2 regions of the Paenibacillus sp. FSL H8-0537 genome follow, and region 2 is predicted to be linked to the other one. Evidence: riboswitches for the same ligand, from Rfam matches in the RefSeq annotation. Region 2 holds a riboswitch; the other holds the start of a gene.
The links. Region 2 has a riboswitch for cyclic di-GMP ahead of MHB80_RS10825 (methyl-accepting chemotaxis protein). Riboswitches for the same ligand answer to the same signal wherever they lie in the genome.
Positions count from the first base shown of each region.

Region 1: it holds a riboswitch for cyclic di-GMP, as region 2 does, so the genes downstream of both, MHB80_RS22060 (PA14 domain-containing protein) here and MHB80_RS10825 (methyl-accepting chemotaxis protein) in region 2, are expected to answer to the same signal.

Region 1 covers NZ_CP150290.1:5,234,632-5,238,024, forward strand. The annotation lists gene MHB80_RS22060 (PA14 domain-containing protein) at 1-1,543, opposite strand, end outside; cyclic di-GMP riboswitch class I at 1,617-1,717, opposite strand; gene MHB80_RS22065 (class II aldolase/adducin family protein) at 2,015-3,295, opposite strand.
Region 2 covers NZ_CP150290.1:2,586,855-2,590,247, forward strand. The annotation lists gene crtI (phytoene desaturase family protein) at 1-890, shown strand, start outside; tRNA gene MHB80_RS10810 (tRNA-Pro) at 1,065-1,138, opposite strand; tRNA gene MHB80_RS10815 (tRNA-Thr) at 1,148-1,223, opposite strand; gene MHB80_RS10820 (YrzA family protein) at 1,338-1,547, opposite strand; cyclic di-GMP riboswitch class I at 1,712-1,795, shown strand; gene MHB80_RS10825 (methyl-accepting chemotaxis protein) at 1,952-3,393, shown strand, end outside.

The sequences.
Region 1 (3,393 bases), 2.6 Mb from region 2:
CAGGAGCCTTGCCTTGCAATGCAGGCTGCTCTAGCACCGTCATTTTTTCACCATCCAAATTTTCCTCTGTAAAATATTCCGCCTTTAATCCTGCCGCCAAATATTTCAGCTTTGTTTCCCCTTCAGTACCAACTCCGATATTAATAATCGGTTTCTGATTAGCTGTAATGCCGCCTCCGATGGCAACGATGCCTCCAGTCTCAATATTCAAGTGATTGTTAACATGCATATCGCCTTGAATAAATAAATCTCCACGTTTTACAGAAATATTGGCTTGCTGATTATTGGAAACCAGACTGCCAACTACCATTTCCTCATCAATATTCATATTTACATTTGTATTAATATGAAGACTTCCAGGCACAATAACTCTTCCCGCTTGTACATGAAGCAGGCCGCTATTATAAGTAAGGCTTCCAGCTATGAAATTATCCGCAATCGAGACGCTAGAATTATTATTCAAGTGCAAGGAACCTTTGACCCATAAATTCCCTCCCATTGTCCGAGTGGAATCATTCGGTTTTTTAATATCTATAGTCAGCTCGGTGTTCGCATTCATGCTTCCATTGACGACCAAAGTTCCATAAACCGTAATGGACAGCTTATTGTTCGTATTAATCCCCTCTGCAATGACATAAACCGGTTTTGTAGGCGAGCCCAATGTCAATGAGGAATCTAAATTTAAATGGCCCACCGTTACAGCGACCATATCACTGCTGCTGTTATTGATTGCTGCCTCCAGACCTGAGGCACTGCAGTTATTGCAGGAGATAAATGACGGATTGGATGCCGCCAGACTGCTTTCGAGTGAAGCCATTTCTGCATTCATATACCGGCTAATTTCCGGATTCAAATCGCCTACCCGAATAAAGGGCAGCGCATTATGCTCATTATTTTGATTGCCAGAAATAATAATTTTATTGCCCTGCAGCTTGTTTTGCTCCGCTGGATTTCCAATTTGCGGCTTTGGAATCGTTTGAATAATAGGCTCTAGAGATTTAATCTCGATATACTGAATAGCGGTTGTATCTTCGCTGCTGCCTGCATGGAGCGTCAGTTTCCCGTCAGCAATGACAACCCCCTTATGGAAAGTCACTTGCCCGCCAGCTGGCAGCTCTGTATTCTCCCAAAAAGTGTTTCCCTCGACATTAAGCGTATTATTGCTTTCATATACAGAGCTTCCGACACTGACCTTCACGTTATATCTGCCATTCGGCAGCTCAATCTCCCATTCGCCCCCTTCTTGCACTTGAATAGAAGAGTTTAGAAGCGGAGCATCGTAGGTGCTTCCCGTAACCGTAGACTGCGTATGATCCATATTCCAACCATAGAAGTATCCATTATGTGGACCATACTCATCCCCATGGTCGGCCAAATAGCCATCTGCTGCTAAAGCATCAGCTGCTTTAAACTGAATATTAACGCCTCGAAATGCCGTGGCAGCCTCCGTAGAATCGCTCCAGATCGAAGGCAAGAACAAATGAATGATTAATGACAAGCACAATACTCTTATTACACCTTGCTTAATCTGACTAAAATACATTTGAATATCCTCCTCTATTAAGAAAAACGGCTGTCGCCACCCTCTGGCGGCAAATAAAAAAGACCCATTTACTTTTGGCGGCCCGGCTGTCATACGGCAACCATAATGATGGTTTTCCGTGAAGACCCGTGGCTTTGCGTCCCTGTCTTTCGATCAGGTTTGCCTTTTTCAATTTCAATGGGCTTGTTGATTTTTAAACCAACCTTTGAAATAATAGTTCTTTGTACTTAGTATATCGGTTGGATATTTGAAATTTTATACTACATAAGTCATAAAAATAAATATTTTTATTTATCTCCAGTTAATCCTATTTGAACTCACAATAATCTTCCTTTTCATCTGTTATCTATATCCTAAGTCTTACTATCAACAAAAAAATGCCCAACCCGCAAATCCGCAGGCTGGACATCTACCATCATATTTAAGTTCACTTCCCTATTAATTTAGGTGAAATGATTCAGGCCAATTGACCTACTTCAACCCAAAAGCCTGCTCCAGCTCCGCAATCCTCGACTGCTCCATATGCACAATAGCGCCAATGTTTTTCGCTGAAATGGTTGCTTTCGCGCTGTATTCGGCGACCTCTAGGCGGTCGAAGGCGTTCAGCAGGCTTTGCCCAGTGACGATGACGCAGTCATTTTCGGCAATGACGATGGGTGTGTTCTCCTGAAAAAGCTGTGCCGCCGCCTGCGGCTTCGTATACAAATCTCCATACGGGAGCTTAGGAATATTCCGCAGCAAAATATAGCTTTCCGGAATCGTCCGCGAATCCAGCAGCACCTCCGTCACCGCAAACGCCATAATGTTGGGCGGATGGGCAATAATAACCGAGTTCACATGCGGCTGCGTCTCATAAATATGCTGGTGAAACTGCACCGAGCGGCTAGGCACCTTGCCCACCTCCTTCTTCCCGCCGTCGATGCGTACGAGATCTGCTGGCTCCACATATTTACGGTCCTGATCATACGGCGTAATAATGAAGGAATTTTCACCGACCCGATGGGAAAAGGTCCCCTGTGTGCTCGTAAACAGCCGCTGATCGTAAGAACGCTTAATGAGCTTGCACATCTCCCGGCGTGCTTCCTTCTCCTCACTGCTGTAAAAGTCCGGTACGAACGCCTCCAGCAGCACCTCCCTCGTATCCGCCAGCTGTTCGGCCGCCAGCGTTACTGGCGTCCCAATCCGATTCGCCTGTATCTCCATCCGCGCGCAATATTCCAGCGTCTCGAATCTTTGAAAGGCTTCAAATAAATCGCGGCCGCCTACCACGACGCCGTGGTTTTCCAGCATAATCGTGTTCAAGCCTTCGCTGAATACATCCGCTATATTTTCACCCAGCTCCGCGCTTCCCGGCAAGCCGTATTTCGCCATGCCCACCTCGCCGCAGATCAAATAGTCATTCGGCAGCAGACGGACATTTGGCACTTTACGCACCATGCTGAACGCCACAAGCGCCGGTGGATGTGCATGAACAACCGCCCGAATATCCGGCCTTCTGCGATAAATCATCTGATGGAACGGGTATTCGCTCGATGGCCGGTGATTGCCTGCAATCGTACCGTCAGCCTTCACACAAACGATGTCCTGTCGCGTCAGCTCACCCTTATCAATACCCGCCGGCGTAATCCACAGATCGCCATTATCATCCAAAATCGATAAATTGCCGCCTGAAGTCGTCGTCATGCCATAACCGTAAATGCGCTCCATCATCATGACCAGCTGATCGGAAGGATGTAATAAGGTGAATTCCATTCGCGTGTCCCCCTTTTTCTCGTTCAATATCTTTGTTTATATTGTATTACTTTTGTTTGTTTTTGAAAGTGACTTTTTTTACATTTCCTTTCCTATAT
Region 2 (3,393 bases):
CTAATCGGGCGCCAGCCATCTTCGCGATGCTGCCGCATGTGGAGGCGGAGCTTGGCATTTTCGGCGTTCGTGGGGGCACGTACAGCATTATTGAAGGACTTCGCCAGCTGGCGGAGGAAATGGGGGCGGAAATACACACCTCGACACGTGTACAGCGCATTGTTGCCAGTGGCGGCCGTGTAAGCGGGGTAGAGACGGACGGCGGTTTTGTGCCCGCTGATCTGGTTCTCGCGAACGGTGATGTGCTTTCCGTATGCCGAGATTTGCTCGGCGAGCAGCTGCGGCCCGCGATGACAGACCGCAAAATGGCAAGCTACGAGCCTTCGCTGTCTGGCTTTGTCACTCTTGCCGGCATTCGCAGACGTTACGATAAGCTGCTGCATCATACTGTATTTTATCCGCAGCGGTATGGGGAAGAATTTGAGGCGATTTTCGAGCGCCGCGTGGCGCCCGCTGATCCTGCGATCTATATATGCTGCTCTGCCTATTCAGAACCGGACATGGCGCCGGAAGGCGGCAGCAACCTGTTTATTTTGGCGAATGCCCCTTATACGTCGGACGCTTGGAGCTGGGAGAGGGAGGCGGAGCGTTATCAGGAACGTCTGTTGAAGCAGTTAGCTGCCTATGGCTTGGTGGGACTGGAACGGAATATGGAGCAGCTTGCTGCTTATACGCCGGAGGATCTGGAGCGGGATACGTCAGCATTTCGCGGCGCCATCTATGGCATTTCCTCGAATTCAGCGAAGCAGACGTTTATGCGGCCGTCCAATCGTGCGGATTTGCGTGGACTGTGGTTTGCAGGCGGAACGACCCATCCCGGCGGAGGAACGCCGATGGTTGCCATGTCAGGGCTGCTCACCGCAGAGGCGATGATTCGGCAGCATTCTTGAAAGAATCTAATGGTGCAAAAGAAAAGCCGCGTCTGGCTGGGTGCAGTAATGCATCCAGCCAAGCGCGGCTTATTTTTTATAACATGGGGCTCATGCCCACAAACTAAAAAGGGTCAAATAAAATAAAAAACCCTTCTAGGATTAGAGGGCCTGCTTGAAACAACTTATTAAATATCGGGACGACACGATTTGAACATGCGACCCCCTGGTCCCAAACCAGGTGCTCTACCAAGCTGAGCTACGTCCCGGGAAAAAAATGGTGCCGTCGAGAGGACTTGAACCCCCAACCTACTGATTACAAGTCAGTTGCTCTACCAGTTGAGCTACAACGGCGTGTTTATGAATCGGACACAAGATGTATTATGCCACAGAAGTTTAGGAGGATGCAATACCTTTTTTTAATTTTTCGAAAAAAAATTCGGGCAGCAGTCAAATGCCCGAATCGGCCTATTTTTTAACTTTAAAATGAACGACTGCGCTGTACAGCATTTTCCCGCGATCGGGATGAAAGACCGCATGATGGCTAATAGCGTGAACTTGTAAAAGCAGTGCCTTATTCGCTTCAATTTGCTGGTCAATATGCTTCTCCAGCGTTCGTAAGTCAAAAGCCTCAAAGAATTCGATTTTATCCTCAATTAAATCTAGTCGAAAATCCATCATTAACCCCCTCAAATCTCTTGCATGCCTAGCTTTCGTTAATAGTATAACGTTGTTCAGCACTAGTTTCAAAGTATCATGTCGGCTAATCACGTTTTTTGTAATTTACAAAAGGGTTTTCCTAAATTATACTTTAAAAGTGTCGAAATAAATAGAAAATTACATACTGAAAAAGGCAAACTTATTGAAAAATAAGGGCGCAAAGTTATGGGCCTAAGGTATTAAGCTATGGCTGCCAAACTACCGGTACAGGACTATAGGCTGATTCAGCTATCCAACTCGTAACGGTGATTGAAAAGCTTTTGTTTTTTTTCAGTGTAAGTAGGAGAGATGGAGTGAAAATGGTGATTAACCGATTGAAAAAGGCAAAATGGTTAAAATGGACATCAGGGGTTTCTGATTTCTTGAAGAAACAAAAGGTCACAACGAAGCTGCTGTTCATTACTTCATTAATTACTTTGTTTAACGTGGTGGCTGGCGGTTGGATTTTTATGCAAAATGCTTCGGTTAGAAGTACAGTGAATGCTTCAAATGAGCTTCAGGAGGCCAAAAAGGAATATCAAGGTGTATCGGATTCGATGCTGCGCACGCTGCTTTCGATGATTGATGCAGTAGAAAACGGCAGCACTGGCGATGATGGAATCAATCTGGCGCTTAAGACGATGCCGGAACGGGTAGAAAAGCTGAAGTCTATACTGGCCTCTCTGGATGCGAAATATCCTCACGGAGATAATGGCAATGCCTATTCGAACCAAGGCAATGTGTTTGGTCTTGCGTTGGAGCAGCTCAACAATGAAAACGGCAATTATAGCCAGCTGACGATTGAAGATCGTTCCGCCAAGGTCAAACAGCTTGTTAGTACATATACGATTGTTCTCAGCTTTGCGAATGAAACGGTAGAAAAATGGCTTGAAGTGGATTCGATTGCAACTCAAGATGCATTGAACAGAAGTCTTGCGGCTGCCAATACGATTATTATAATCAATATTGTGCTGCTTGCCGTTTTGCCGTTCCTCATGTCCTATTCGTTAAGCCAGAATGTGAAAAAAGGCATCGTTGGCTTAATGAAGCGAATTGCCTCCTATCAAAATAACGATTTTACGTATGATGGGAAGCTGGATCGCCAAGATGAATTTGGTCAAATTGACCGTTCGCTGGAGCAAATGGGAAGTGCGCTTCGCGACACGCTTCGTTCGACTATGGATGTCAGTACGGTTGTTCTGCAAGCCTCGCGCAATATGGGCGATATGATTGTTCGCAATCAGAATGCTTCCGAGCAGGTGAAAGAAGAGATTGGCAACGGCAAAACGATTTTGATGACCCAGTATGATGATGCCACCTCCATCTCTGCCGTAACGGAGCAAATATCGGCAAGCTCGCAGCAAATTGCTGCTTCGACCGAATATATTAACCGCGATATGAAAGAAATGAGAGAGTCGTCGCGCACAGGCTCCACCGATATGAAGGGCGTCGTGCAAATGGTCAATCAGACGGTGCAGCAATTTGCCCGAGTAACCGAATCCTTTGACCGGATTAATGAGCGCTACAATAATGTAACGAAGTTTTTGGGCGGCATTCAGGATTTGAACACTCAGACGAATTTATTGTCTTTGAATGCTTCGATTGAATCGGCGCGTGCAGGCGAGCATGGCAGAGGGTTTGCTGTAGTAGCAGAGGAGATTCGCAAGCTGTCGAGCCAGACGGATATCATTTCCAAAGATATTACGAAGGAGCTTAAGCTTATTCAGAACGATTTTGCCGACAGCAGCCAGAGCTTGAGCAGCTTCTCAGAAGTGATTGAAACGACGAAGCAGGCATCGGTGACCGCGAGCGAAATGTTTAATGG